One region of the Pseudomonas sp. PB103 genome, then DNA from elsewhere that is predicted to be linked to it. Evidence: riboswitches for the same ligand, from Rfam matches in the RefSeq annotation. Region 1 holds a riboswitch; the other holds the start of a gene.
What was found. Region 1 has a riboswitch for manganese ahead of mntP (manganese efflux pump MntP). Riboswitches for the same ligand answer to the same signal wherever they lie in the genome.

Region 1 (15,171 bases):
CCGGCTTCGCGCAACCGGCGGATGGCCTGGGCCAGCGCTGGGCGAACCATGCTCAGATCGACGCTTTTCAGGGCCTGGCCCAAGGTGTCCAGTTGGCTCAGGCCAAGCAACTGCTGAACCGGACGCTGTTCCGATTGCCAGCCGCCGGCGAGCATCGCTTCGAGCTGATTGTCCGGCACCGATTCAACAAACAGGTGCAGCAGGAAGCGATCACCAAACGCCGCCAGCGCTTCATCGTCCGGCAAGCCATTGGAGGCGCCGACGCACACGCGCAGCGGACACTGAATCTGCGTGTGCCCACGACGGAAGCGCCGTTCGTTGAGCACGCCGAGCAAGGTATTGAGAATCGCCGTCGAGCCGAGGAACACTTCATCGAGGAAGACGATGTCGGCTTCTGGCAGCATGCCGCTGACGTCGGTTTCAACCGTGCCTTCGCGAAGCTTTTTCAGGTCGACCGCACCGAACAGTTCCGACGGCTCGGTAAAACGCCCCAGCAGGTATTCGAAATAGCGCCCGCCCATGGACTGCGCCACGCGCCGCACGACCGCACTTTTGGCCGTGCCTGGCGGGCCGATGACCAGAATATGCTCCTGCGCCACAGCGGCCAGAACAATCAGTTCGGCCAACTGTTCGCGCCCCACCAGACCTTCGGTGGCAACTCGGACGGCCTGACGGATTTGCGCGGCAGCGCTCTGCAATGAAGCATTCATGGGCATCTTCCCTGAAAGGTGAATTCTGATTTAGGCGGATCGGCAGTTATCGACCGCAAGCCGGTGATCTTTAATTGCCACTACGGGCAAGTACACGAGTGGATATCTGCCAGAAGCTGATTATGCTTCAGGAAACCTTGCAGCAATGCGAGGCCGCCAGACTGTGCAAGTTTCACGCGAGAGCAATTGCGGCATTAGCCCCAAGGCCAGAGTGCGATAAGCAGTATCGGGGGACTCCGGCCTTCAACAATAAGCATGACGGAGAACACCCATGGCTACAATCGACACAGCGTCTACCGGCAGTCCACCGCATAGCGGCGGCATCACCAAGGAGGAGCGCAAGGTCATCTTCGCCTCGTCCCTCGGTACGGTTTTCGAGTGGTACGACTTTTACCTCTACGGCTCACTGGCGGCGATCATCGCCAAGCACTTCTTTGCCGGCGTCAACGAAACCACAGCGTTTATCTTCGCCCTGCTCGCCTTCGCCGCCGGGTTTGCGGTGCGGCCGTTCGGCGCGATTGTGTTCGGCCGGCTGGGCGACATGATCGGGCGCAAGCACACCTTCCTGATCACCATCGTCATCATGGGGGTCTCGACCGCGATTGTCGGCCTGTTGCCGGGCTACGCGACCATTGGCGTCGCCGCGCCAGTCATTCTGATCACCCTGCGCCTGCTGCAAGGCCTGGCGTTAGGCGGTGAGTACGGCGGCGCGGCAACCTACGTGGCCGAACACGCGCCACGCAATAGACGCGGCTTTTTCACCTCATGGATTCAAACCACTGCGACCCTGGGCCTGTTCCTCTCGCTGCTGGTGATTCTTGCCTGCCGCACGGCGCTGGGCACCGAAGCGTTCGAAGCCTGGGGCTGGCGGATTCCGTTTCTGTTGTCGATTCTGCTGCTGATCGTCTCGGTGTACATCCGCCTGCAATTGAGCGAGTCGCCGGCATTCCAGAAGATGAAGGCCGAAGGCAAGACATCCAAGGCGCCGCTGACCGAGTCCTTTGCTCGCTGGGACAACCTTAAAGTGGTGATCATGTCGTTGCTCGGCGGCACTGCCGGGCAAGCGGTGGTCTGGTACACCGGGCAGTTCTACGCGCTGTTCTTTCTGTTGCAGACGCTGAAGATCGACCCGCAAACCGCCAATTTGCTGATCGCCGGATCGTTGCTGATCGGTACGCCGTTTTTCGTGATTTTCGGCAGCCTCTCCGACCGCATCGGGCGCAAGCCGATCATCATGGTCGGCTGCATACTGGCGGCGCTGACGTACTTCCCGATCTTTCATGCGCTGACTCAGTATGGCAACCCCGATGTGTTCATCGCTCAGGAAAAAAATCCGGTCAAAGTCATCGCCAACCCGGATCAGTGCTCATTCCAGTTCGACCCGGTGGGCAAGGCCAAATTCACCAGTTCCTGTGACCTGGCGAAGACCCTGCTGGCGAAACGGGCGATCCCTTATGAGAACGTGATCGCCGAGCCGGGCACCGTTGCCCAGGTGCGCATTGGTGACAAAGTCGTCGAAAGTTTCGAGGGCAGCGCTTTGCCGGCAGCGGACTTCAAAACCCGCAACGACGCCTTCACCGCGACCCTCGGCAGCGCGCTCAAGGACGCCGGTTATCCCGAGAAAGCCGATCCGGCGAAAACCAACTATCCGATGGTGCTGCTCCTGCTGACGGTGCTGGTGATCTACGTGACCATGGTGTACGGCCCGATTGCCGCATGGCTGGTCGAACTGTTCCCGACCCGCATCCGCTACACCTCGATGTCGCTGCCGTATCACATCGGCAACGGCTGGTTTGGCGGGTTCCTGCCGACGGTGGCGTTCGCCATGGTCGCCGCCACCGGAGACATCTATTACGGCTTGTGGTACCCGATCGTGATCGCCGTGATGACCGCGGTACTCGGCATATTTTTCCTGCCGGAAACCAAGGATCGCGACATCCTCAAAGACTGACCCGTCCCGTGTAGGAGCTGCCGCAGGCTGCGATCTTTTGATCTGGATCTTTAAAAACAAGATCAAAAGATCGCAGCCTGCGGCAGCTCCTACAGGGGGGGTATGGGGTGGCAGAAATATCGAACGTCCGGTGAACCCGCTCCTCCAATGGTTACACCCTGGAGGTCAACGACATGAACAGCAATGACGATAAAAACCCGAATGCCCCGCCAACCGATACTTCCGGCAAACCGGTGAATGTAGTCGAGCGTGATCTTGAGGACCGCGATGACGACACCAAAGCCGTCGACGAAGTCATCACGCCGACCTCAACCCGCGTCAAAGAGCAGGATGCCGAAACGTTGCAGCGCAAGGTCGACGAGATCGAACGCAAAGTGGCAGACGGCAACTGAGATTTGTGGTGTTTGTTGGATTCCCCCCTCCCTCTGGAGCCATGAGCTGAGCGGGTGTAGTTAAAAACCTTGGTTTTCCTCGAAATCTCAGGACGGCGTACCCCGAAAGAACACCACGGTCAGTCCCCTCTCCCTCTGGGAGAGGGCTTCGACGTATTCAGCTTCACCGCTTCACGAATCAATGCCACCAAGGCATTTTCATCAATGACCTCGTCTTCATGCACATCAATCGCCCGCCGCGTATTGCCCTCAAGGCTTGCATTGAACAATCCCGCCGGATCCGCCAGCGACGCGCCCTTGGCAAAGGTCATTTTCACCACTGACTTGTAACTCTCACCCGTGCAGATAATCCCGCTGTGCGACCACGTCGGCACACGCCATTTCCACTCTTCCACCACGTCCGGATCAGCCTTGCGCATGATCAAACGGATCTTCGCGAGCGTTTCGCCGCGCCAGTCAGCCAGCGCCTCGATGCGCTGATCGATCAGCGCCGATGCTGACTCCGTGCCCTCTTCCTGCTTGTCCTTGTTCATGACAAGTCCTCTGCGGATACGCGTGGAAGAACTCTAGACTCGAGACTTTCCTCACGCCAGTTTCCGGCCTCAGCGCACGTTGCGGTACAACATCAATCGTGCACTTTCATGCAAGCCTCGGGTCAGCTCCACCAGCCGTTGAAATTCCTGCGGATTTTGTTCGGCGACGTTGTCCAGCGGCGTTGACGAGCGCAAATCGTGCAAGGTCGGCGCGCTGCCGTCGTGTTGCATTTGCAGCAGATAATCCTCGGTCACGCCGCCGATCAGCGGGAACGTTCCTTCGCGCAACACCAGCGGCACCACACGCTCACCTTCCGGCGCCGGCTGCTGGACGTCACGGCCCATTGCCCCGTTGGTAAACGCTATGCCGGCCATCCCGGCGACAGTCGGCAGCAGATCCGCCAGGCCCACGGCTTCATCAATCACCCGAGGTTTGAGCAACCCCGGCGCGTGAATCAACATCGGCACATGGTTGCTTTCAAGGCCCAGCAGTTCGAAGGCCGGCGGCATGTGCGGGATCTGGCTGATGCGCGTGTTGTGATCGCCGAAGAACACAAAAATCGTGTTGTCGTAATAACCGCCGGCCTTGGCCATCTCCATCAGCTTGCCAATGTTGAAGTCCAGCAGGCGCACGGCGTTGTACTGCTCGACACTGCGAGATCCGGCAGCCTGCACCTGTTCCAGCGTGAGACTGCTGATCTGGAAACCATCATTGTCGTTGGGGATGGTGAACGGCCGGTGGTTGCCCGAGGTTTGCACGTAGGCAAAGAATGGCCGGTCCTTGGGCAAGTCCCGCAAGATATGGTCGCTTTCCTTGAACAGGTCCAGATCGGAAATCCCCCACACGTCCACCAGTGGCGAACGCCAATCGCTTTCCTGATACAGGCGCACGCCATCGATGCTTTGCTGGATCAGCGCATTGATGTTTGCCCACCCGGCGTTGCCGCCGATCATGTAGAGCTTCTGATAATCGCTGAACGCGTTGATCAGCGTGTGCTGACGGGTGATCAGCGGATGGCGGGTTGCGGTTTCCTGACGCGTGACGTCGGGGACGCCGGTGATGCTCGCCCAGACGGTTTTTGCCGTGCCGGTCACCGGGACGTAAAAGTGTTTGAAGAACCAGCTCTCGCTGGCCAGTCGATCAAGGTTCGGAGTCGGATTCAACGGATTGCCGTAAGCACCCACCGCACTGGTGCCGAGCGATTCGAGCATGACGAACATCACGTTCGGCGTGCCGGCAACCCGGTACGGCTGCACGCCTTGCTGACGGTCGAAGGTCAGGGTCTGCGCATCTGGCTGATCGACGCCCAGATAGCGCGCCACCGCCGGGTAATGCTCGCGCACCTTGGCTTCATCGAACTGCGTTTGCCCGGTCTTCAGCGTGTCATAAAGGAACAGCACGGGGTTGAGGCCCAGGGCGGCGATCTGGCTGTTACCGGAAAAAAACGCGTCGCTCCAGCGCAGCGGCACCGGGTTTTCCAGGTTGAGGTTGTCCACTCGACCGAGCAGTGCGAGCAACACCGCCACCATCCCGAAACCGCTTCCGAGCGCAAGCGAAGTGCGCCCGATCACCTTGGCTTCACGCGTCAGGGTCAAGCGCTCCAGGCGCACAAATGCGTAAAACCACAAACCGAGTACTGCCAGCCAGCCGAGGGCAATCGACAGCACCGGATAGGTTTCCCAGACCATCTGCTGCGATATCTGCGCGTCCTGCAGATATCGCAGCACCGTGGCGTTGATCCGCACCCCAAGGTAGGCGTAATGACCAAAGTCGATGATGTAAATCAAACCGACCACGCCCAACGTCAGCAGCCAATACAACCGTGCGACACCGCGTAGCCACGGCAACCGCGTCAGGTTCCAGCGCGGCAGCCATGCGAGCACCGCCAACGGCAACATCAGCAACACCGCCAGACGCAGGTCGAAACGCAAACCGATGCCGAGGGTCTGCAGCCATTGCGGGTTGTCGGCAAATTCATTGAGATCAACGCCGGAAAAGCCGAGGACGAACACCAGCCGGAGCGTGGCAAACAACAAAAACGCCAAACCTGCCGCGCCCACGCCATAGCGCAGACGTCGCGATTGCAACCAACCCATCGTTGCCCCCTGTGTCATTCGTTCAAATAGAAGCTGTCGCGGCAACCGGGGTACGCCGTGGGCGGCGCCCGATGGCCTGGATCAACAGCGAGCAGCCGGCCACCAGGCAGTAGCCCACCAGCAGCGGATCGATCAGATAGTCCCAGTAGTTTTCCGACGCCTTGAGGCGTAGCGCGAAGGCCAGTGTGCCGAGGGCCAACAGAGTGACGGCCAACGTATTGCCCAGCCACAACAGTGCCAAAGCCAACACACCGATGCCGACAATCATCGGCCGCGGATTGAAACCCCAACGGTAAGGATCGGCATAGGTCAGGCCCATCGTCGCCGGGTACAGAATGGCCGCCAGGACGACAAACAACACCAGCACCTGAACCCGCGTCAGCGTTGCCAACGGCTGGACCACGCCCAAGCGCAGCAGGCTCACCCAGCCGAGCAAGACCAGCGTGGTGATCGCCAGATCATCGGTAAAGCTGCGCACATACGCCGCCAGCGGCAGGTCACTGATCGGGATGAAACTGACCAGCGCCAACACTGGCAACAGCCATGGGCGCCAGCGTTGGGTGAAGTGAAATGCGCTCAGTACAACGAAACCGAGCAGGATGAAACTCAAATGGGCTTGCCAGAGAATCAGCATCACAGGCGCTCCTCCAGCCAGGCTTCATTGAAGCTGACATGTTTGATAAAGGTGTTATTCCACGAATACACCAAGTGATAGAGGCCGTCCGTGCCACGGCTGAAGTACGGGTATTCGTACTCGAAATCACAACCCTGCGGCTTGCACACGCGGTAATCCAGGTTGCTCAGAAAACGCTGTTCCAGCGGTAACCGCCGGGCACCGCTGGAGGCGCGAAAGCCTTCACTGATGATTGCCTTGTAGGCCTCAGGCGCGAACGGCTGGCCGAGCGGATCTGGCGACTGATCGAGTTCGATCACGCTGCGCCAGTCGTTGAGGTTGGCATCGGTGCCGTACAGGCTGAGCTTGAAACGACCGTCCTGCAGGTCATTCAACGCCACCAGCAGACCGTTATCGTGAGTGCCGACGGCCGCCAGCGATGAGTTCGGGTTGGCCGGTTCCAGCGGGTACGGCTCGCTCCAGGTTTGCCCGGCATCTTCGGTGCGGCTGGCCAGCACGCGATGGTGAGTGTCACCGGCATAACGCAACATCGCCACCGCGCGACGCCCGTCGAGGGGCACGATGGTCGGTTGCAACGAGTGCTTGCCCCGGCTGATACGGAATTTGTCGACCACCGCGCCGTCGGCGCTCAGGTACAAGTATTCGGCGAACTTGCCCATGAACTCGTGGTAAACCGGCAAACCGATCGAGCCGTCGGCATGGAACACCGGCGCGGCGCGTACCAGCGTGCTGATGTTGAAGAATGGCGAGGTGATCAGTTGCCGAGGCGCCGTCCAGTTACGGCCGAGGTCATCGGAGACCATCACGTTGATCGCACTGGTGGCCCAGCCGCCCACGGACACCGAGACGTAGAACATCCACAAGCGCTGATCCGGCGCGAGGGCGATCACCGGGTTGCCGAGTTTGCGGATGTACCGCCGGGTGCCGTCACGCGTCGATTCACGGGTCGCGAGCACTTGCTCGGCGCCCCACTCGGCAGTTTTCGCATCGTAGCGCGCGGTGCGAATCTGGACGTCGGCGGCGCCCTCACGCGAGCCGGCAAACCAGACCGCCATCAAGTCACCGCCGGGCAGCGAGGTGACCGATGAAGAGTGGACGAAATCGTTCAGTTCCGAGGACACGAAACGGCTGCTGTACATCGGCCCGGGGGCTTGCAGCGCAGCGTCGACCGCTGGTGTCGACAGCGCAAACGGTGACAGTACGTGGGTGGGATGACTGCGCCACGCAGCCAGAAAAACCAGGATCACGGTCAGGCTGCCGAGAATCATTTTCAAGTGGAAGGACAACGCACGCATAGTGGGCTCGTGACAGAAACAGGATGGAAGACGTACGGCAAGACATCCTTGTCAGCGCGTCGGATCGTCCGGTAATCGGCGACGGCGTCCCGTGAGCATCGACAACGGCAAGTTGTCGCGAACCTGAAAACTTTCAAACAGCGCAGCGGCGATATGGATGCAAACCAGCACCAACAGGCCATCGGCAGCGGTTTCGTGCACCTGTAACGGCCAATCGGCTCCCCACAGGGCATCGACCTCCTCCATGGCCCAACCGCTTAGCCCCACAGTCAACAACGCCAGCAACATCAGAATCATCACCAGCGCGCCAATCGGTGAGTGGCCGAGGCGGTGCTCTGGCCGTCCGGCGAGCAGTGAGCGTGCATGTGCCAACAATCGGCTCGGCGTCGGCCAGAAGTCCGACCAACGCGCGCTGCGCGGTCCTGTGAAACCCCACACCGTGCGCACCAGCAGCCAGCCCATGGCGTAGTAACCGAGCCAGACATGCCAGTCGTCGCCGGCCTCATTGAAAAAATAATTGGCAACGAAAACCCCCGCGATGGACAGATGAAACAGTCGCACCACGGGGTCCCACAGGCGCAGGGACGCGCTCGGCATCAGCCCTTGATCTCGGTTTTCACCGCTTTACCGCTGACCGGATCGTGGTAGATCTCGACCTTGCGCTTGTCCTTGTCGAAACCGTAGATCTCATAGCAGTTGCCGTCAGTGACCTTGAACTTGCTGATCTCGTAACCCTGGGCTTTCAGTTGTTCCTGAAAGGCTTTCTGGTCTTGCCATTGCGAGCGCTCGGCGGTAGTGCATTGCGGACCGGCGACGGCCAGCGGGCTGGCAACGATGAGGGACAACAGCAGCAGTTTGCGCATGGAAACACTCTCGCTAGATGAGGAAGGCCCCACTGTGCAAAAGCAACCTTAGCGAAAGCTTAGTTGGCAACGAGTGGTTACATCTTTCCCGTCGGGCGGGCTGCCACGGCGGCCTGCGCAACGGCATCATGCCGCCGACCAACCCCCTTATTACCTCTAGAGAACTTCCATGCGCCTGCTTCTGGTCGAAGATGATCGTGCCCTCGGACAAGGCATCCGCGTTGCGCTGAGCAGCGAAGGTTATGCCCTCGACTGGTTGCAGGACGGAGTCAGCGCCTTGCATGCGTTGCGCACGGAAAGCTTTGATCTGCTGCTACTCGATCTTGGCCTGCCACGCCTCGACGGTCTGGCGCTGTTGCAGCAATTGCGCGGCGAGCAACATGACTTGCCGGTGCTGATCCTCACCGCTCGCGACGGCACTGCCGAGCGCATCGCGGGGCTCGATGCCGGCGCCGACGATTACCTGATCAAACCCTTCGATGTCGATGAGCTGAAGGCACGCATCCGCGCCTTGCTGCGACGCAGTCAGGGTCGCGCGCAACCGGTGCTGGAGCATGCGGGGGTGAGCCTCGATCCGGTCAGCCAGCAAGTGACCTGGCAAGGCAGTGATGTGGTGGTGACGCCGATGGAGTATCAGTTGCTCCATCAGTTGATGGCGCGCCCCGGCAAAGTGGTGACCCGCGAACGCTTGTCCCGGGCGTTGTATGGCTGGCAGGAGCGGGTCGAAAGCAACACCCTTGAAGTGCTGATTCACAACTTGCGCAAAAAACTCTCGGGCGAGTTGATCCGCACCGTGCGCGGCGTCGGCTACGTGCTGGAGCTCAAGCCATGAACTCGATACGGACACGGATTCTGCTGCCGGTGCTGATGCTGGTGTTGCTGGGTGATGTGCTGATCAGTTGGCTGGTGCTGCGCGACAGCCACCATGAAATCGAAGAGGTTTACGACGCGCAATTGGCGCAAAGCGCACGCCTGCTGCAAGGCGTGCTGGCGCAACGTGCGCCCGGCGACGACGACTGGCAACGGCTTCATCAGGCCTTCGACCAAGCGATGAGCCGGGTGGGCGATGGCGAGGCAGCGCATCCCTATGAGACCCGTCTGACGTTTCAGGTCTGGCGCAGCGACGGCCAATTGCTGATGCGTTCCGCCGAAGCGCCGGAGCTTGCGGCGCCGCCGACCACCGTGGGCTCTCACGATATTCTCGAGAACGGTCGCGACTGGTGTGCCTTTCTGCTCAAGGATCCGCAACAGGGATTGCTGATCTGGGTCGGTGAGCGTGACGACATTCGTCAGGATCTGATCCAACGCATCGTTGGCCATACGTTGTGGCCGAGTCTGATCGGGGTGCCGGCGCTCGCGGCACTGATCTGGCTGACCATCGGTTGGGGCCTGCAACCGCTGCGCGCGATGGCGCAATCGATCCGTGGACGCACCACCGAAACGCTGAAGCCACTCAATCTCAGCCCCCTGCCCCACGACCTCGAACCGATGCAGACGGCGCTCAATCGACTTTTGCAGCAGATCGACAATTTGCTCGCGCGGGAACGGCGCTTCATCGCCGACGCGGCCCATGAATTGCGCACGCCGCTGGCGATTCTGCGCATCCATGCGCAAAACGCGCAACTGGCCAGTACCGCGCAACAGCGCGACGAAGCCCTGGAGTTTCTGCTCAGCGCGGTGGATCGCGCCACACGCATTGCCAGCCAGTTGCTGACCATGGCGCGAATTGAACCGCGCCTGGCCAACCCACAGCGAAGTCCGGTGGAACTGACCGCACTGGTGCGTGAAGAACTCGCCGAGCTGGCGCCGCTGGCCATGGCAAAAGACATCGAACTGATCCTCGACAGCGACCACCACTGCCCGGTCGAAACCGACCCGGTGGCACTGGCCATCGCCCTGCAGAACCTGGTGACCAACGCACTGAACTTCGCCCCGCCCGGCAGCGAAGTGCGCGTTCAGGTGCAACCGCAAAGTGATGGCTCGGTGTACATCAGCGTCGAGGATGCCGGCCCGGGCATCAACGAAACTGATTACGCGCGACTGTTCGAACGTTTCTACAGCCAGGGCCACGCCAATGGCGCCGGACTGGGCCTGGCGATTGTGCAAATGATCGTCAGCAAGATCGGCAGCACCCTGCAGCTGTACAACCGGCCGCAGGGTGGCTTGTGCGCTGAACTGCGGATCAATCAGGCGCAACGCTGACCATCACAGAACATACTTTGTGTGCCGAAAGGACGTGGCTTGTGGAAAGGCCCCGGATCTCAGGGATTGAGGGGAGCATGTTCAAAGCACCACAAAAGCAATTCCCCACTGCAAAAGCAGCATCAGAACGCCGACATTTCTCTGCGCTTTTGACAAAATTTTCATGTTTGCCCGCATAAGATCCGCACCCTCGTTGGGGAGTAGCCTGTTTCCGAGCCTTTCGGAAGCGTTCGTATCAACATTCTCGGCAACATGCCGTGGTGCGAACACCTTTTGGTTGGTGAGACCGACGACACATCCATGCCTAAAGTCGGGCGTGTGGTTGTGTCGTTGACTCATAGCCCGACTGGAAGTACACCACCGTGAATCCCGTTTCCCTCATCTTCCTCGCGCTGGCCATGTCCACGGATGCGTTTGCAGCCGCCATCGGCAAAGGTTCCAGCCTGCACAAACCGCGCCTGACCGAAGCCCTGCGCACGGGTCTGATCTTCGGTGTGATCGAAGCCATCACCCCGATCATCGGCTGGTTGATCGGCCAGGCTGCCACTCGCTGGGTGTCCGAATGGGACCACTGGATCGCCTTCACCCTGCTGCTGATTCTCGGCTTGCACATGATTTACAACGGCCTCAAACACGAAGACGAAGCAGAGGAAAAACCGGGGCAACATTCCTTCCTGATCCTCGCGGTGACCGCGTTCGCCACCAGCATCGATGCGCTGGCAGTCGGCGTCGGCCTGGCGTTTGTCGACGTGAACATCTGGGTGGCAGCGGCCGCGATCGGTCTGGCAACCATGACCATGGTGACCATTGGCGTGATGCTCGGTCGGGTGCTGGGTGCGGTGGTCGGCAAACGCGCCGAAATCGTTGGTGGTGTGGTGCTGATGATTGTTGGTACGACGATTTTGTATGAGCACCTGTCAGTTTGATCCGACGCTATTGATGAGCTCTCCTCATGGGTTTATGCAGCGCCAACTCTATTGTTGAGCGGATAGCCGCCATATAAGGTGCTGCATTCACTAGAGGAGAGACGCCATGCCTACCCCGTCCGAGGTTATTGTCGTCATCGGTGCCGGCTCGATCGGTCAAGCCATCGCTCGCAGAGTCAGCGTTGGCAAACACGTCGTAGTGGCGGACTTGAAGCAAGAAAATGCCGATGCCGCTGCCCGCGTCCTGCTCGACGCCGGGTTCGCCGTCACGACCGCTGTGGTCGACGTGGCTTCGCGCGAATCGATCGAGGCGCTGGTGCGCACCGCCACTGCACTGGGCCCAGTCACCGGGGTCATTCACGCCGCTGGTGTTTCACCTTCGCAAGCGCCTGTGGCAACTATTCTTCGCGTTGATCTGTATGGCACCGCCGTAGTCCTCGAAGCGTTTGGCAACGTGATTGCCCCGGGCGGCAGCGCGATCGTCATCGCCTCGCAATCCGGGCACCGTTTGCCGGCCTTGAGTGCCGAGCAAAACAAGGCGCTGGCGACGACTCCTGCGGACGATCTGTTGGCTCTGCCGATGCTTCAGGCCGATCAGATCATTGATCCCCTGCACGCCTATCAAATCTCCAAACGCGGCAATTCATTGCGCGTGATGGCCGAAGCGGTGCGCTGGGGCAAACGCGGTGCGCGGGTCAACACGATCAGTCCGGGGATTATCTTCACGCCACTGGCGCGCGACGAATTGAATGGCCCCCGCGGTGCGGGTTACCGCCGCATGATCGAACTGAGCCCGGCCGGGCGCGGCGGTACGCCTGATGAAGTCGGTGCCGTTGGCGCGCTGCTCATGGGACCTGATGGTACGTTCATTACCGGCAGCGACTTTTTGATGGATGGCGGCGTTACCGCGGCCTATTGGTACGGTGATCTGGCGCCGCAATGATGCTCTCGTGAACCAGCGTCAAGGCGTTTCCGAGCGCTGCGCCGCTGGCAGTGTTGTCGAAAATGCACCAGATGGTGGCGCCCGCCGCCACCGCGGTTTGCAAGGCTTGCGCCAGTGTTTGCAGAAAGGGCAAATCGTAGGCGCTGTGGTAAATGCGCGGTGAGCCGTGCAGTCGCCAATAGCGCAAACCAGCCCAGCCACCCGCAGTTGCATCATTGCTGATGCGTGACGGATTGACGACTGCCTGGGCGATTTGGAAAGTGACGAGTAATGGCCCGGCATTCACCCACGATTCATGCCGGGGCTCCAGCACAACGGCGCCGTTGAAACGTTGACGCAACGCCTTGAAAAAGCCTTGGGCAATTGACGCGTCGAACGCCAGTGAAGGTGGCAGTTGCACCAGCAGGCACCCCAAGCGCTGACCCAATCCGCCGCATTGCGCGAAAAACGCCTCCAGCGCGGCTTCACAATCTACCAACCGCCGTTCATGGGTGATGTGCCTGGGCACCTTTACCGAAAACCGAAACGTCTCTGGAACCGAATCGGCCCAACGCTCGTAAGTCTGTCGACGGTGCGGACGATAGAACGAACTGTTGATTTCCACGCCGTCTAAGCGTGCTGCGTAGCGTTGCAAGTGCGTGCCTTCAAGCGGAAACACTGGCCAATATTCTCGCCCGAGACTCCATCCGGCACAGCCAATAAAAATCAAAACCCACCTCCAAAAGCCACCTGCAAGCGTTGCCCAAGGCCAGGGCCGCGATCGGCGGATCTTTTGCTTCCGGTTTTAAAAAACAAGTCAAAAGATCGCAGCCTGCGGCAACTCCTGGAGGGGTCTCCGTTTAGTGCGGAATCGGGTTATTTTTTGCCTGGCAGGACTGAGCTCAGCACCTGCTTGGCGGCTTGCACGATAATGCCCGCTTCGTCCGGATCGCCCTTGAGCAGCGTCGTGGCGAGTTTCTTCGCTTGCTCAAGCTTGATGTGCGGCGGCAGCGGCGGCACGTTCGGGTCGGTTTTGAACTCGATCACCACCGGCACATCCGACGCCAGAGCCTGCTCCCAGGCGCCGGCAACGTCTTCTTCGCGATCGACGAAAATACCTTTCAGGCCGATGGAAATCGCAAACAGGTGGTAAGGCACGTCCGGAATGCTCTGCGAAGCCTCGAATTTCGGATCGCCCTCCATCACACGTTGCTCCCACGTGACCTGATTGAGGTCTTCGTTGTTGAACACCGCACAGATCCATTTCGGGCTCGCCCACTGCCGCCAATATTTGGCCACGGTGATCAGCTCGGCCATGTTGTTCATCTGCATCGCGCCGTCGCCCACCAAGGCGATGACCGAGCGCTCGGGATAAGCGAATTTTGCAGCAATCGCATAAGGCACCGCCGCGCCCATCGAGGCCAGTCCACCGGACAGTGAGCACTGCATGCCTCGGCGGATCTTCAGGTCGCGGGCGTACCAGTTGGCACAGGAACCCGAGTCGCTGGTGATGATCGCCTGCTCCGGCAGGCGTGGCGACAGCTCATACACCACCCTTTGCGGATTGATCGGGTCGGCTTTGGCCATTGCGCGTTTTTCCAGGGTTTTCTCCCAGGTGCCGCGCCAGCCTTCGACCTTCTTGCGCCATTTGCCTGAGGTCTTCTGCTCCAGCAGCGGCAACAACGCCGCCAGGGTTTCCGCCGAATCCCCGACCAGATTGACCTCCATCGGATAGCGCAAGCTGAGCATGTCGGGCTGCAAATCGATCTGCACACCACGGGCGTGGCCTTCCTTGGGTAGAAATTCGGCGTACGGGAACCCCGAACCGATCATCAGCAAGGTGTCGCATTCGTTCATCAATTTGTAGCTGGGCTCGGTGCCGAGCAGGCCGATGCTGCCAGTGACCCACGGTAGATCGTCGGGTAACGCAGCTTTCCCCAGCAGTGCTTTGGCGACCCCGGCACCGAGCTTTTCCGCCACCGCAATCACTTGATCGGTCGCCTGCAAGGCGCCGGCACCAACCAGAATGGCGACCTTTTCACCGGCGTTCAAAACGTCGGCGGCACGTTGCAGATCCGCTTCGTAGGGCAACACTTTCGGTTTCGTGTAACCGACCCCGGAGTGCGCCGTGCCATGGGCGCGGGCCGGCGCTTCGTAAGGCAGATCCTGCAAATCGTTGGGCAGAATGATCGCCGTCACGCGGCGCTCGCCAACGGCCGTACGGACTGCGCGGTCGAGGAGATGGCGCACTTGCGACGGCACTGAAGCCTGCTGCACAAAGGCGCCAGCGACGTCCTTGAACATCGAGACCAGATCAAGCTCTTGTTGGTAATGACTGCCCAACGCAGTGCGCGCCTGCTGACCGACAATGGCCAGCACCGGCATGTGATCCATTCGCGCGTCGTAGAGCCCGGTGATCAAGTGCGACGCACCAGGGCCTGAGGTGGCGATGCAGACGCCCAACTCCCCCGTGAACTTGGCATGGGCCGAGGCCATGAATGCGGCCATTTCCTCATGGCGCGCCTGGACGAATTCGATCTTGCCCTTGGCCCGACTGAGCGCGCCGAACACGCCGTTGATGCCATCGCCCGGATAGCCAAAAATCCGCGTAACGCCCCATTCACTGAGCCGCTCAACCAGAAAATC
Region 2 (15,171 bases), on a different contig from region 1:
CCTGACCTGAAAGCCGATTTCGTCGGCCTGCCGTGCATCGACCGTTACATCTTCGGTTACGGCATGGATTACAAAGGCTACTGGCGCAACGCCAACGGGATCTTTGCCGTTAAAGGCATGTAAGCAAGATCAAAAGATCGCAGCCTTCGGCTGCTCCTACAGGTTCAATGTAGGAGCTGCGGAACGCTGCGATCTTTTGCTTTTAAACCCATGCTAGAGTGCTCGGCCCCGCCTTCCGGAGCCTGTCATGCGCCTCTTGATCCGCAGCCTCGCCGCGCTTTTCCTGATCTTCAGCCTGCCTCTTTCCGCCGCGCCGATGCACAGCCAATTCCTGCCGCCGGACGATCTGACCGTACGCGATGCCGAGCCCGAGCAGCAGCAACTCATGCAGATCACCGACTATTCCGTTGTGGTGGGCGCGCAACGCCAGTCCAATCAGCAACCGATCCCGGTCACCTCGCCGCTGCTGATCCGCCTCAAGGGCAAGTCCCTGAACAAAGGCGCGACCATCGCTCAGGTGCTGGTCAATTTTGATGGCGAAAGCAAAAGCCTGAAAAAGCCGATCTACGACGACAAGAGCAAAACCCTGACGCTGTTTTATCCACAGGCCCAATATCGCGTGATCATCGATTTGCTGCGCAATGACACCGTGTATGTGCAGTTCCTCAGTTACGCCAACGGCCATATCTGGGCCGATTTGCACACCGGCAGCACGCGTTCGCGTTGAGCCCGACGGCAGGGCAGGGGTAAACTGCCCGCCCCGTGTAATGTCTGCGAGCTGGAGTCGGCAATGCGTAAAGATAAGAAACAAGTGATTGGTGACGAGATCGGCGATGAGCAGATCAAGCTGTTCCTCGATTTTGAACCGGTCGACGCCACTTCGCCGTCGCTGCACAAACTGATCAAGGCTTACCGTGGCTTGCGCATCGATGACTTCGAGCGCTTCCTGGGTTTCTTCGTTGCAGCTGGCTACGACGTCGATGGCAAGGACGAGCAGGGCAAGACCTTTGTTGACCTGATCGCCGATCAGCGCAACGCGCCGGAATACATCGAACTGATCGAAAAATCCCGCACGTGAGTTATCCCCAATAACTGTGGGGAGGGGATTTATCCCCGTTCGGCTGCGCAGCAGTCGCAAAATTAGTGAGTGCGGTTTGCCTGACATACCTTAGCAGCAGGTTTTGGGGCCGCTTCGCAGCCCAGCGGGGATAAATCCCCTCGCCACAGAAGTCTTGCCAATGTTCACGCGTAAAAAAACGCCCCGCACTCTCTGAGTCCGGGGCGTTTTTTATGCGGCGTGATCAAGCGTAGCTTGGTGTCTCGCTGCTTTCTTCAACCAGTTCCAGCGCGATGTTGTTCTGCGTGTTGATCTTGCGATACAGCGCAGCATCGGTCTCCAGCACCTTTTCACGAGCCGGGAAGATCTCGGCCAGTTTGCCAGCCCACTCACCATTGGCCTTGGCCGGGAAGCACTTCTCGATCAGTTCCAGCATGATCGAAACGGTCACCGAGGCACCCGGCGAAGCACCGAGCAGGGCGGCGAGGGAACCGTCCTTGGCCGACACCAGTTCGGTACCGAACTGTAGGATGCCGCCCTTTTTCGGGTCTTTCTTGATGATCTGCACCCGTTGGCCGGCCACTTCCAGGCGCCAGTCTTCGGCTTTCGCTTCAGGGTAGAAACGACGCAGGGAATCCAGACGCTGCTCCATCGATTGCATCACTTCGCTGACCAGGTACTTGGTCAGGTCCATGTTGTTTTTCGCCACGGCCAGCATCGGCCCGATGTTGCCGGCGCGAACCGACAGCGGCAGGTCCATGAAGGAACCGTGCTTGAGGAACTTGGTGGTGAAACCGGCGTATGGCCCGAACAGCAGGGATTTCTTGCCGTCGACCACGCGGGTGTCCAGATGCGGCACCGACATCGGTGGCGAACCCACGGCGGCCTGGCTGTAAACCTTGGCCTGGTGGTGTTTGACCACTTCCGGGTTGTCGCAACGCAGCCACTGGCCGCTGATCGGGAAGCCGCCGAAGCCTTTGCTTTCTTCGATGCCCGACGCCTGCAGCAACGGCAGCGCCGCGCCGCCCGCGCCGAGGAAGACGAATTTGGCGTCGACTTCGCGGGTACTGCCGCTGTTGACGTCCTTGATGCTGACGGTCCAGCCGCTGCCGTTACGCTTGAGGCCGGTCACGCGCTTGCAGTATTTGACTTGCGTGTCCGGGGCGCTGGTCAGGTGCTTGAGCAACTGATTGGTCAGCGCGCCGAAGTTGACGTCGGTGCCGTTCATCACGCGGGTCGCAGCGAGGACTTCGTCCGGCGAGCGGCCCGGCATCATCAGCGGCATCCACTCGGCCATTTTGGCCTTGTCTTCGGTGTATTCCATGTCGGAGAAAGCGTGGTGCTTGCTCAACACGTCAAAGCGTTCCTTGAGGAACGACACACCTTTGTCGCCCTGGACGAAACTCAGGTGCGGTACCGGGCTGATGAAGGATTTGCACGAGCCGAAGGTGCCTTGCTTGGTCAGGTACGACCAGAACTGCTTCGACACCTCGAACTGGGTGTTGATGTGCACGGCTTTCTTGATGTCGACGGTGCCATCAGCGGCTTGCGGCGTGTAGTTCAGCTCGCACAGGCCGGCGTGACCGGTACCGGCGTTGTTCCACGGGTTGGAACTCTCCGCAGCACCGGAATCCATCAGCTCGACGACTTCCAGCTTGATCGCGGGGTCGAGCTCTTTGAGCAGTACGGCAAGGGTGGCACTCATGATGCCGGCCCCAACCAGTACTACGTCGACTGCTTCGTTATGCGCCATTTAACGCGTCTCCAAAATCTGCAGCACCAAATTGTCGGCATGGCTGCCAGGCTTTCCGGGACAGATCAGTTGTGCCCCAGCTATCCGTGGTCAGGTCGCCATGTCCGAATCTTCGCAATTTTTCGCAACTTCGACGGATGCGTGCGGCCAGGCTTCAAGAGCTCCATGAACTCATTTCAGCACGTGGCTGGCAATTCGACTTATGGTCGAGACATCCGTTTTTGTGCAACCAAATCCGTAGCGGACAGGCTTCAGGCTCCGATATTCGAGGTATACCCGGTCCTGTGTCGTTGGGCTGTTTCAGACGCTAATGGTGCATGTTCAGACGCAAAACTTTTCATTTGCTCGCCACACTCTTGTGAAGTTGTGAAAACCCGTTTTTTTCACGCTCTTTTGAAGACGTGAACCTCAAAAAAGGGCTGTCCGGGCTTGGCACCATGCCCGAGGGCAAAAACAACGCGGCGGCCGAGCGTCATGACAGCTCTGCAGATTCGCGAAAAGCGGGGTTTTTGCCGGAAGAACAGGCAAGCGCGCCAACTTCACTCGATCTGTGTGGGCGGCTCTCTGTGGGCGATTTTGATGTCGATGCGATGCGCATTGACGCTGTTGCGGGGCCCGATCAGGAGACGTCCTTATAATCGGGGGGAGATTGTATCGAAGAAATGCGGGCAGTTGCTCGTGTTTAATGACTTTTATTAGGCATCCGGTCAGATGCTCAACATCGCTTGCACCCGTGCGCGGGGCTGCGACACCATGACGCGGGCGCTGGCGGGCAGTGGCTGGTGCAACCAGTTGAGGCGAATTTCCTCGATTTCCACCCAACCGTCGCCCATCGGTTGCAGGCTGCACTGCTTGAATGCCTGGCAATGGCCGTTGCGGTCGAGCAGCGCGAAGCTGCGGTGCAGCGGACGAGGGGCGAACAACGAGATCAGATAACGCATGGTCGAGTACCTTGTTGGAGGACTGCTTTGGAGGTTGGCAAAGGGCCGTGACGTCAACGTGTATGACAGGTGAACAATCTGTGACAGGAACCGCGTTCGGCAGGGTTTGTCAGACATTGCAGTATTCGCTGTCGGGTGCTGGTGACCCGCAGTGGCCCACCGCTATACTGCCGGCCTGTTTGTGCCTGATTCTGGAGAGAAGAGCATGTTGCAACGCCTGTTGTTCGGTTTGATCACTGTGGCCGGTTTGACCCTGGCCGGCTGCGCCCACAGCCCGCAACAACTGAATCCGGAGCCGAAGCTGACCACGCAGTTGCCTGCGGTCGGCCGTGGCCAGCCCGTTGTCGTGCGTGTGGTTGACGGTCGTCCGTCGCCAACCCTCGGTACCCGTGGCGGCCTGTACCCGGAAACCAGCGCCATCACCGTGCAGCGCGAGCAGATCCTGCCGAAGTTGCAGGCTCAGGCTGAAGCCGCCGTGCGTCTGTTGGGCTTCACCCCGACCAACAACGCGCCGAATGCGCCGCAGCTGACCGTGACCCTGGCCGAGCTGAAATATCAGTCGCCGAAAGAAGGCATGTACGTGACTGAAGCGACCATCGGCGCGACCTTCCGCTCCGACGTGCAGAACGCAAACCGCCGTTACAGCGGTCGTTACGGTGCGTCGCTGGACCAACGTTTCGGCATGGCGCCGAACCAGGAAACCAACACCAAGCTGGTGAGCGATGTGTTGAGTGATGCGCTGACGCGTCTGTTCAAGGATCCGACCGTGGGTCAGGTGCTCGCCGAGTAAGCTGTCGGCAGATGCAAAAAAGCCCGGTGCCAGCAATGGCCCCGGGCTTTTTCATGGGGCATGAAATCCTGCCCCCTCACCCCAGCCCTCTCCCCCAGGGGGGGCGAGGGGGAAAGGTAGCCGATCTGTGTTGTTCATGAGATCTACATTCACCTTGGAGTTTCAGGTCGATGTACCTCGACCAAGCAACCCGGTCAGTCCCCTCTCCCTCCGGGAGAGGGTTAGGGTGAGGGGCTTTTGATTTTTCAGGCCGCCTGCGAGTAGAAGTCGAGGACGCTGACGCCGGTCAGCAGGTCGGTCTCGGGTAAATCCGCATGCTGATGCCCGCCGAGGGCGCAATACACCAGCCAATGGCGATCCTGAACATTGAAGGCAAGGCTGCCAACGAGGCTTTGTTGTTCGTCGTAAGGGGTGATGAGGTAGAGACGATCCTGGTTTTCAGCGTGAAGCATGTCGCGTTCCATGTGCGTTTCGAGGCGCGCATGGTGGTGCATCCACATGACGAAGCCGTGACACAGGACAGCCATCGGTCGATTGTCATGTAATTTGTCGCAAACGCTGGGGCAGGGCACTCGGGTTTCGGTAGAATCCGCGCCGCGGTCGTCGATCTGGCGCCTGTCATACCGGTTTAGATAGAGGTCTGTGATGTCGCTGCACTTGATGACGCTGTTTACCGCCCATCCCGCCAAATTGATCAACCTGCTGGCGCTGCTGTTGGCGTTTCCCGGCAGTTGGCTATTGCACGCCACCCGTCGCCGTGAACAGCGCGCGATGGCCAGTATTGCCGCTCAGCGCCAGGCGCAACCCAATGCCGAGCCGATGCTGGACTGGGCGACGTTGCGCATGAACCGGTTTTTCTATCGTTTTGGTTTCGCCTGCCTCACTCTGGCCCTGATCGTTTCCTGGATCAGCACCCGCTTCTAAAAGCAAAAGATCGCAGCCTGCGGCAGCTCCTACATGAATCCCCTGTAGGAGCTGCCGCAGGCTGCGATCTTTTGATCTTGCTGTTGCTTTTACAACGGCAGCCCGGCTTTTACGCGGTACTGATTGCGCACCGGCGTCGCATATTGCAGCACCAGATACGGACGGTGCTCCGCAGGGCAAGCATCCAGCCGGCTCTGCCATTCTTCCTGGGCCTTGGCCAGTTCATCCGCCGGGAACACTTCGGCAGCCTTCGGCACATTCAATTGCGCATCAGCATCGGCCCACTGCGCATACGCCAGGTAATGCACCGGGAATAACCGGTAGCCGCCAAGAATCTGCTTGTCCATCTCGACTGCCAATTGCTTGGTGTCTTCAAACAGCTCGCTGATCGGCGCGGCGAAGTTCACGTGTACGCGGCCCTTGTAGCCGGTGATGCCCTTGGCGATGCTCACGTCATCTTCGCCCGGCGCTTTCGCGTAGGTGCCGGTGGTGGCGCGGATGTACAGCTCGCGGGCCTTGGCCTGGTCGCACGGGTCGTATTCGTAGCTGATCGACACCGGAGTGACGTTCAGCGAGCGAATGACTTCGCCGAACGGCTCGTCCTTGCGGCTCATGTGGAACATCTTGAGGATCGCCGACTCGGTGCGGTCATCGCCGTCCTTCGCCCGACCTTCAGCCTGCGCGATCCAGATCGAGGCGCAATCGTTGCGAATCGAGTGGTTGATGTACGCCGACAACAGCTGATACGCGGCCATTTTCTCGCGACGGCCGGTGATCGAGCGGTGGACGATAAAGCTTTTGTTCAAACGCATCAGGTCGCTGACAAACGGCTTCTGCAGCAGGTTGTCGCCAATCGCAATGCGCGGCGTCGGCAGGCCGGCGTGGTACACGGCGTAGTTGACGAAGGCCGGGTCCATGACGATATCGCGGTGGTTGGCGATGAACAGATAGGCGCTGCCCGACTTGAATTGCTCGACACCGGTGTAGGTCACGCCGTCGGTGGCGCGCTCGATGGTGTGGTCGACGTAGGACTCGACCTTGTCCTGCAACGTCGCCACCGAGGTCACGTCGGCGAACTCACGACGCAGCCGATGGGCTATAAGTGGTTTGAGCATCCAGCCGAATGCACCGGCAAAACGCGGGAAGCGGAAGTGGGTGAGGATATCTAGAAACGCCTTGTCGCCGAGCAGTCTTGCCAGTACCACAGGTACTTCGCTGTCGTCGTAAGGTCGGATGGCATCGAATTCGCCCATCATGCTCTCTTGTTGGAAACGGCTAGGGTAAGTAAAGGTTTTGATCGAAAACCAACGGGGCACGGTCTGAAAAGGTAGCCAGACAAAAATAGCCCTGCAAATAGACCGGCGATTATACGCACAAGTCACTTGGGAGACCGCGATGCTGGAACCTGCTGAATACGAATGTCCTTATTGTGGGGAAACGGTCGAGACGTCAGTGGACCTGTCCGGTGGCGATCAGACCTATATCGAAGATTGTCAGGTGTGTTGCCGGCCAATCACGTTTGTCTTGCAGGTACACGAAGAGGACTGGTTTCTGGAAGTCTTCAGCGAAAACGAGTGAGGCGCGCCCATGCAGCGAATCTACGAGCCGGAAAACCTGATGGAAGGCGAAATGCTCAAGGGCATGCTTGCCAGCGAAGGCATCGAGGCGCATCTGGTTGGCCGCGATTTGCTCGGTGGTACGGGCGAATTGCCGATCTTCGGGTTGTTGGCACTGTCCGTCGATAACGACCAGGCCGAATACGCCCGCGAGTTGATCACCGCGTACAATGCCGCGCTGCCGCTGCCCGGCGATGAACCGGAGAGCTTCCCCGGAACGCTGGTCTGTTAGGCTGAGCTTCGTTTTACTTCAGAGCCGTGTTGCCCCATGTGTGGACGTTATGCCCTGTTTCGCTGGAACCGCGATTTCGCGGCCCTGCCAGGTTTTCCCGCCGATCAGCAGGCGCAGTGGAACATTTCCCCCAATGATTCGGTGTTGATGCTGCGTGCCGGTGAAGACGGCGAGCGCGCCCTGGCCCGCGCCCGTTGGGGCCTGACGCCGCCGTGGCTGACCGATCTGTCGAAAACCCCGGCGCATGCCCGCGCGGAAACCGTCGCCGAGCAACCGATGTTTCGTGAGGCGCTGCGCCAGCGTCGCTGCCTGCTGCCGGCGAACGGGTTTTACGAATGGCGCGGGACCCAGCGCAAGCGGCCGTTCTGGCTGACGCCGGGCGAGGGTTCGTCGCTGTTTTTTGCGGCGATCTGGGAGGCGTATCCGGTGCAGGAACAGGTCTGGTTGAGCACGGCGGTGATTACTCAGCCGGCGTCGAGTCAACGCCGGCCGTTGATTCTCGATGAGGCGGGGCAGGCGGCGTGGCTCGATCCGCAGACGCCGTTGCATGTGTTGCAAGGGTTGCTGGCCAGTGAACCGGTCGCATTGCGTGAGCGGGTGTTGGCGAACCTGATCAATGATCCCAAACTCAATGGCCCGGAGTGCCTGACCCCGGGTTAATTTGAAAAGCGAAAAGATCGCAGCCTCTGTAGGAGCTGCCGAAGGCTGCGATCTTTTGATCTTGCCCTTAAACCTTGAACTGATTGATCAACCGCCGCTGCTGTTCCGCCAACTTGGTCAAATCGGCACTCGCCGAGCTCGACTCATCCGCACCGCCCGCCACTTCATTGGCCACCTGTCCAATGTTGATCACGTTGCGATTGATGTCATCCGCCACCGCGCTCTGCTCTTCCGCCGCACTGGCAATCTGCGTGTTCATGTCGTTGATCACCGACACCGCCTGGGTAATCGTCTCCAGCGCCTCAGCCGCTTTCGCCGCGTGCTGCACGCTTTCGTCGGTGCGGTTCTGACTGTCTTCCATGACCCGCACCACGTCGCGGGTGCCCTGTTGCAGTTGCTGGATCATGCTCTGGATTTCTTCGGTGGCCTTCTGCGTTTTCTGCGCCAGATTGCGCACCTCATCCGCCACCACCGCGAAACCGCGACCTTGCTCGCCGGCACGTGCCGCTTCAATCGCCGCATTCAGCGCGAGCAAATTGGTCTGCTCGGCGATCCCGCGAATCGCTGTGAGGATCGCGTTGATGTTCTCGCTGTCCTTCGCCAGCGTCTGTACCACGCCCACGGCTTTGCCGATTTCCAGCGCCAGCACGCCGATCGAATTGGACGTGTCGCGGACGATCTGCATGCCCTGACTGGCCGCTTGATCGGCATGGCTGGCGGCTTGTGCAGCCTGCGTCGCATTGCGCGCAACGTCCTGCGCGGTGGCGGTCATTTCCTGCACGGCGGTGGCGACCTGATCGATCTCGGCCATTTGTTTCTGGATGCCGATGTTGGTGCGAATGGCGATGTCGGCGGTGTGCTCCGAGGAATCGCTGACGCTTTGCACTGACGTCACCACCTGCGTGATCATCGCCTGCAATTTGGCCAGGAAGGTGTTGAAGCCCTTGGCGATCGAACCGAGTTCATCGCTGCGATCACTGCTCAAGCGGCGGGTCAGGTCACCTTCACCCTGAGCGATGTCGTTGAGCATCGCGACCATCTGCTTCAACGGCCGGGCAATGCCGTGGCCGACCAGCCAGATCACCAGCAAGCCAAGGCCGGCGATCAGCAGACCGACCATGGCCATGCCGAAGGTGTCGGACTTGCGTTGCGCATCAAGGTCGCCCTGCAGTTTCTGCAGATCGGCCATCACCGCGTTGAGCGGCAATTGCAGCATCAGTGTCCAGCGCGCGTCGGTCTGGCCGATGCCGAACGGCAGGTACAACTCGATGCGGCCCTTGTCCTTGTTGACCGAGTAAGTCACCTCGCCGCGTTTGAGATTGGCCATGTTGGCCGTTTGCTCGGCGTCGAGGATGTCGCTGATTTTCTCGCCGAATTTGCTCGGGTCCTTGGTGTAGGCAACGATCCGGCCATTGCCGCCGACCAAGGCCATTTCACCGGCGCCGCTGTAGAGCTTCTGGTTCGCGCCGAGGAGCATTTCCTGAATGAAGTTCACCGACAGGTCGGCGCCGACGATGCCCTGGAAGGTGCCGTTGAGCATGATCGGTTCAATGAAGGAGGCGAGCATGACGATCTTGTCGCCGACCTTGTACGGTGCCGGATCGATCACGCAGGACTTTTTGCTCTCTTTCGAGCACAGGTAGTACTCGCTGGCGCGCACGCCGGTGGAGAGGACTTTCTGGTCATCGACGTCGGCCAGTTTGTCCAGGCCCAGCGTGCCGTCGTCATTGCGGAACCACCACGGCAGAAAGCGCCCGTTGGCCGCATCGATGCCGACCACGCGGGTGCCGACGTAAGCCGCGTCATTGTGATCGAGGGCGTTTTTCTCCCAGCCGATGTAGGTGCCGAGAATCTTCGGGTTCTTTTCGACGTTCTCTTTGATCAGGCTGATCAGTTGCTCGCGGCTGACGCTCAGGCGCGGCTGGCCATCGGCGCCCGGCGTGCCGAGCAGGGCGTTGACCCGTACCAGGCCGCCGGCAATCAGCAGTGGCGCTTCGAGCTCGCGCTGGATCTGGCTGACCTGGGTTTGCGCCAGTGCGCTCAGGCGTTGTTCGATGACTTGCTCGAACTGCGCCTGGGTGCGCTGCTGCACCATCTCCTGGGTGCGGGCGCCGGCAAACAGCGCATACAGCACCAGCGCCGCCACCACGCTGAGCACAATGGCGCCAGCCAGGGCGGCGACGGAAAACTGGATCGACTTGAACTTCATGGGAGCTCCGCACGCAAGAGGACGTCTGCGGTGATGTATCGGCAGCGGGCAGGGCGCCATGAGCGTGGCAGGGTGGAATTGGCAGGGCATGTCGCAAATGGATCACTGCGTGCCGCAGTTGTTGTGGGCTGGTCGGTGGTGTGAATTTTTTACGACAGCTGCGGTGGGAAATGTCTGAAAGGCGCTACAACACGTCCGTTGTATCTGGCGCCGATACAATTACCCGCCTAGGATACGCGACAGGTTTTCAGGGAGCTTTTGAATGAACAAGACATTGGTTGTAAGTGCACTGAGCGCAGCGCTGTTGCTGGCCGGTTGTCAGTCGGTCAACACCACCAGCGGCGGCGCCGTGGGGGTGGAGCGCAAGCAGTACATGTTCAGCATGCTGTCCTCGCAAGAGGTCGACCAGATGTATGCCCAGTCGTATCAGAAGACCGTCGGCGAGGCGTCCAGCAAAGGTGTGCTGGACAAGACCAGCCCTGAGGCCAAGCGGGTTCAGGCGATCGCCAACCGTTTGATCGCACAGGCGCCGAACTTCCGCCCGGATGCGGCGCAATGGCAGTGGGAAGTCAATCTGATCAAGAGTGACGAACTCAACGCCAACTGCGGGCCTGGCGGCAAGATCATTTTCTACACCGGGCTGATCGACAGCCTGAAACTCACCGACGATGAAATCGCCGCGGTCATGGGCCATGAAATCGCCCACGCCCTGCGCGAGCACGGTCGTGAAGCGATGTCCAAGGCGTACGGGATTGAAATGGCCAAGCAGGGCGCAGGCGCATTGCTTGGTCTGGGTCAGGACAGTCTGGCGCTGGCCGACACCGTGGCCAACTACGGCATGACCCTGCCGAACAGCCGAGCCAACGAAAACGAAGCCGACCTGATTGGTCTGGAACTGGCTGCTCGTGCCGGCTACAACCCGAACGCCGCGATCACCTTGTGGAACAAGATGAGCAAGGCCTCGGAAGGTTCGCCGCCGGAGTTCATGAGCACTCACCCGGCGTCGGCCAGCCGGATCGCTTCGTTGCAGGCGGCGATTCCGAAGGTAATGCCGCTGTACGAACAAGCCCCGAAGTCCTAAGAGTCGAAGGACACAACGATTCTTCAGGTTGGGAGGGCTGTTGTGGCGAGGGGATTTATCCCCGATGGGCTGCGAAGCAGCCCCAAAACCTGCAAATGCGTTATGTCTGACACTCTGAGGCAGCAGGTTTGGGGGCGCTTCGCGCCCCATCGGGGATAAATCCCCTCACCACAGGTTTTGGGTGGTTCAGTAGACGGGGGTTAAACCCAGCCGCTGCTCTGCATCGCCTTGTACACCGCCACGATTGCCAGAATCATGAACGCCGAAGCCGCCAGGCGACGGATCAAGGTCAGCGGCAATTTGTCGGCAGCAAAATTACCCGCCAACACCACCGGCACGTTGGCAATCAACATGCCCGCCGTCGTCCCGATAATCACCAGCCACAGTTCCGGGTATTGCGCGGCGAGCATCACCGTCGCGACCTGAGTCTTGTCACCCATTTCAGCCAGGAAAAACGCGATCAGCGTGGTCAGGAACGGCCCGAACTTGCGTGCGGTGCTGGTTTCATCGTCGTCCATTTTGTCCGGGACCAGTGTCCACAGCGCGGTGGCCGTGAAGCTTGCGGCGAGAATCCAGTGCAGGACCGAGTCAGAAAAGAAACTGCCGAACCAGGCGCCGACCGCACCGGCTGCTGCGTGGTTGGCCAGGGTCGCGGCGACAATACCGGCAATGATCGGCCAGGGTTTGCGGAAGCGAGCGGCGAGAATCAGCGCGAGCAGTTGCGTCTTGTCGCCGATTTCGGCCAAGGCAACGATTGCGGTGGGAACGAGTAACGAGTCCAGCATCAGGATTTTCCTAAGGGGCGGGTCGACACGGCTATGACACGTACAGCCTTCCCGCCCCGGGTAAGGTGTGCGTGTCATAGGTCTTGTCAAACCCTGCGATCCGTCTGCTGCGGACGCTTGGGTCGCATACGCCATGATCTGAGGATCAAGTATGTTGACGTATGCCGGACGAGCTTGGCGCTCGTGGGAGACTACTCCCCTAGGACGGAGCGGATTCTGCCTAGGCAAATCCGATTGAGCAAGCCTCTTTTTTGAAAGAAGTTCTACTCGCGCTTGGCCCGGTAGATGCGGAAACCATTGCCTTCGGCCTTGATCGCACACACGCCCAGATGCTCCTCGATCAGCGGTTGATACTTGAGAAAGCTGTTGGCGACCAAGCGCAGTTCGCCGCCGTTTTTCAGATGTTTGGCCGCTTTTCGCAGCAAGTTCTCGGTAGCGAAATAATCGGTGTGCACGCCGACATGGAACGGCGGGTTGCTCAGAATCGCGTTCAACCCCATCGGCGCCGCATCGATACCGTCACCGGTCAGCACCTCGGCTTCCAGACCGTTGGCGGCCAAGGTCAAGCGACTGCTGGCAGCAGCAAACGCATCGACGTCGAGCAACGTCACCTGATTGTGCGGATAGCGACGTTTGACCGCAGCGCCCAACACACCGGCACCGCAACCGAAATCGAGCAGATGGCCGCTCGGCAACTTGTCCAGATGCTCCAGCAACAAAGCGCTGCCGCGATCCAGTCGGCCGTGGCTGAACACGCCCGGCAGGCTGATGACTTTCAACGGGCCTTCAGCCAGTGGCAATTCATAAGTCTGCGCCAGGCTTTCCAGGGATTTCGCTTCAGGGGCGTTGGCCACGGTCACTTGCCAGAGTTGGCAGTGCCGCGCGCTGTCGAGCTTGCGTGGCTTGCCGAACGGGTTGAGCTGCTTGGAGGCACCTTCGATGCCGCTGCGCTTTTCCCCGACCAGAAACACTTCACGCCCAGCCAGACGCGAAGCCACGGCATTGAGGATGTAGTCGGTCAGGTCCTTGGACTTGGGCAAGAACACCACGGCGCTGTCGAACTCACGCTCCGGGACATTCACGCCGAAATGGCTGCGACCTTCGAAACGGGCGTCCAGCGCCGCTTGATCGCCGGCATGCCAGCACCAGCCGAACGCATTGGGCAAGCGCCCGAGCAAATCATCGGCGGGCAAACCGGCGAGCAACAACGATCCTTGAAACAACTCGGGCTGACGAAGCAGTACTTCACTGCGCGGATCCATAACTGCTCCTCAAAAAAAAGTGCCGCAGTTTATCAACTGACGACCCGCAGCGCCTTAGCGCTGAAGAACGCCTGAGCGTTTTCGGTCAATTGGCCGACGATGCGCTGCCGCGCTTCGACACTGCCCCAAGCGTTGTGCGGCGTGACGATGAGGCGCGGGATGTCGGCGGCCAGTAGCGGATTGCCTTGAGTCGGTGGCTCGACACTCAGCACATCGGTGGCCGCGCCGCCGAGGTGACCGTTGCGCAGGGCATCGGCCAGCGCCTGCTCGTCGATCAGGCCGCCACGCGCGGTGTTGACCACGAAGGCGCCGGGTTTCATCGACGCCAGCTCGCGCGCACCGATGAAGTGGCGAGTGTGTTCGTTGAGCGGGCAGTGCAGGGTGAGGGCGTCAACTTGCGGCAGCAATTCATCCAGCGGCAAGCGATCCGGGCGGGCAGGGCGTCCGGGAATTTGCCCGAGCAGTACGCGCATGCCGAAGGCTTCGGCCAGTCGCGCCACGGCACCGCCGAGTTCGCCATGACCGAGCAAACCGAGGGTTTTGCCTTGCAGTTCAACGATCGGATAGTCGAGCAGGCAGAACTGTTTGGCTTGCTGCCAGCGCCCCGCGCCGACGGCTTTCTGGTAATCGGCCAGGCGCGTGGCGAGATTGAGCAGCAGCATGATCGTGTGTTGCGCTACCGATGGCGTGCCGTAACCCTGGCAGTTGCATACGGTGATGCCGTGGGCGCGTGCGGCGGCGAGATCGACGTTGTTGGTGCCGGTGGCGGCAATCAGAATCAGCTTCAGATCGGGGTTGGCGGCCATGGCGGCGGCGTCGATCAGAACCTTGTTGGAGATAGCGACGGTAGCGCCTTGCAGGCGTTCGCTGACTTGCTCGGGCAAGGTCTGGGCGAACAGTTGCAGATCGCTGAAACATTCGCGCAACGGACTAAGGTCGAGGTCGCCAAGATCGAGCGACGGGTGATCAAGGAATACGGCGCGGCGCGTGTTCGTCATCAACTGTACCTTTTAGGCTTTGAGCGTTGGGCGTAATCTGCCGAGCCTACCAGATGAAACAAATCGTTACGCAGACCCCGCAGCGAATACACAACCCTGTGGTGAGGGGATTTCTCCCCGATCGACTGCGTAGCAGTCGCAAAATCATTGACTGCGGTGTGCCTGATACATCCAAACGCGAGGTTTTGGGGCTGCTTCGCAACCCTTCGGGGATAAATCCCCTCACCACAAGTGCTGCGTTTCCTACAGATTTTTTATTGACCAAGCTGCCCCAGAGGAGCCCCCATGTACTGGACCGAGTTCTTGACCGTTGCACTGATCCACCTGCTGGCCGTCGCCAGCCCCGGCCCGGACTTTGCCGTGGTGGTGCGCGAAAGCGTGACCCACGGACGTCGCGCCGGTACCTGGACTGCCTTGGGTGTCGGTACGGCGATTTTCCTCCACGTCGGTTATTCTTTGCTGGGCATTGGCCTGATCGTGTCGCAGTCGATCGTTCTGTTCAATGCCTTGAAATGGGCGGCCGCCGCATACTTGCTGTACATCGGCTTCAAGGCCTTGCGTGCGCAACCGGCGAAAACCGTCACCGATGATCTGCACAAAGAGGCCGGCGTGCGCACAGCTCGCGGCGCCTTCACTTCGGGCTTCGTCACCAATGGCCTGAACCCGAAAGCGACGTTGTTCTTCCTGTCGCTGTTCACCGTGGTGATCAACCCGCACACGCCGCTGTCGGTGCAGGCCGGGTATGGCGTTTATCTCGCCGTGGCGACCGCGATCTGGTTCTGCCTGGTGGCGATGCTGTTCAGCCAGCAGCGCGTACGCGCCGGTTTTGCTCGCATGGGTCACTGGTTCGACCGCACCATGGG

Region 2: another riboswitch for manganese. It lies ahead of EJA70_RS29810 (TMEM165/GDT1 family protein); the one in region 1 lies ahead of mntP (manganese efflux pump MntP).

What each region holds. Positions count from the first base shown of each region.
Region 1 covers NZ_RWIL01000019.1:63,523-78,693, reverse strand. Annotated here, with positions in the region: gene EJA70_RS03785 (AAA family ATPase) at 1-710, opposite strand, end outside; gene EJA70_RS03780 (MFS transporter) at 982-2,661, shown strand; gene EJA70_RS03775 (hypothetical protein) at 2,835-3,053, shown strand; gene EJA70_RS03770 (DUF1801 domain-containing protein) at 3,173-3,586, opposite strand; gene EJA70_RS03765 (LTA synthase family protein) at 3,656-5,683, opposite strand; gene EJA70_RS03760 (hypothetical protein) at 5,706-6,317, opposite strand; gene EJA70_RS03755 (exo-alpha-sialidase) at 6,317-7,612, opposite strand; gene EJA70_RS03750 (cytochrome b/b6 domain-containing protein) at 7,664-8,209, opposite strand; gene EJA70_RS03745 (PepSY domain-containing protein) at 8,209-8,475, opposite strand; gene EJA70_RS03740 (response regulator) at 8,645-9,307, shown strand; gene EJA70_RS03735 (ATP-binding protein) at 9,304-10,677, shown strand; yybP-ykoY riboswitch at 10,861-11,030, shown strand; gene mntP (manganese efflux pump MntP) at 11,040-11,603, shown strand; gene EJA70_RS03725 (SDR family oxidoreductase) at 11,710-12,546, shown strand; gene EJA70_RS03720 (DUF72 domain-containing protein) at 12,506-13,255, opposite strand; gene EJA70_RS03715 (thiamine pyrophosphate-requiring protein) at 13,402-15,171, opposite strand, start outside.
Region 2 covers NZ_RWIL01000173.1:134-15,304, reverse strand. Annotated here, with positions in the region: gene EJA70_RS29885 (hypoxanthine-guanine phosphoribosyltransferase) at 1-123, shown strand, start outside; gene EJA70_RS29880 (hypothetical protein) at 248-727, shown strand; gene EJA70_RS29875 (PA4642 family protein) at 791-1,078, shown strand; gene mqo (malate dehydrogenase (quinone)) at 1,302-2,810, opposite strand; gene EJA70_RS29865 (hypothetical protein) at 3,212-3,448, shown strand; gene EJA70_RS29860 (hypothetical protein) at 3,518-3,751, opposite strand; gene EJA70_RS29855 (YajG family lipoprotein) at 3,957-4,541, shown strand; gene EJA70_RS29850 (hypothetical protein) at 4,787-4,993, opposite strand; gene EJA70_RS29845 (hypothetical protein) at 5,187-5,465, shown strand; gene EJA70_RS29840 (1-acyl-sn-glycerol-3-phosphate acyltransferase) at 5,555-6,718, opposite strand; gene EJA70_RS29835 (CPXCG motif-containing cysteine-rich protein) at 6,861-7,043, shown strand; gene EJA70_RS29830 (putative signal transducing protein) at 7,053-7,313, shown strand; gene EJA70_RS29825 (SOS response-associated peptidase) at 7,350-7,973, shown strand; gene EJA70_RS31500 (methyl-accepting chemotaxis protein) at 8,041-8,784, opposite strand; partial or broken gene EJA70_RS31495 (HAMP domain-containing protein) at 8,896-9,093, opposite strand; gene EJA70_RS29815 (M48 family metallopeptidase) at 10,445-11,263, shown strand; gene EJA70_RS29810 (TMEM165/GDT1 family protein) at 11,464-12,048, opposite strand; yybP-ykoY riboswitch at 12,138-12,260, opposite strand; gene EJA70_RS29805 (class I SAM-dependent methyltransferase) at 12,312-13,310, opposite strand; gene EJA70_RS29800 (2-hydroxyacid dehydrogenase) at 13,343-14,308, opposite strand; gene EJA70_RS29795 (LysE family translocator) at 14,594-15,171, shown strand, end outside.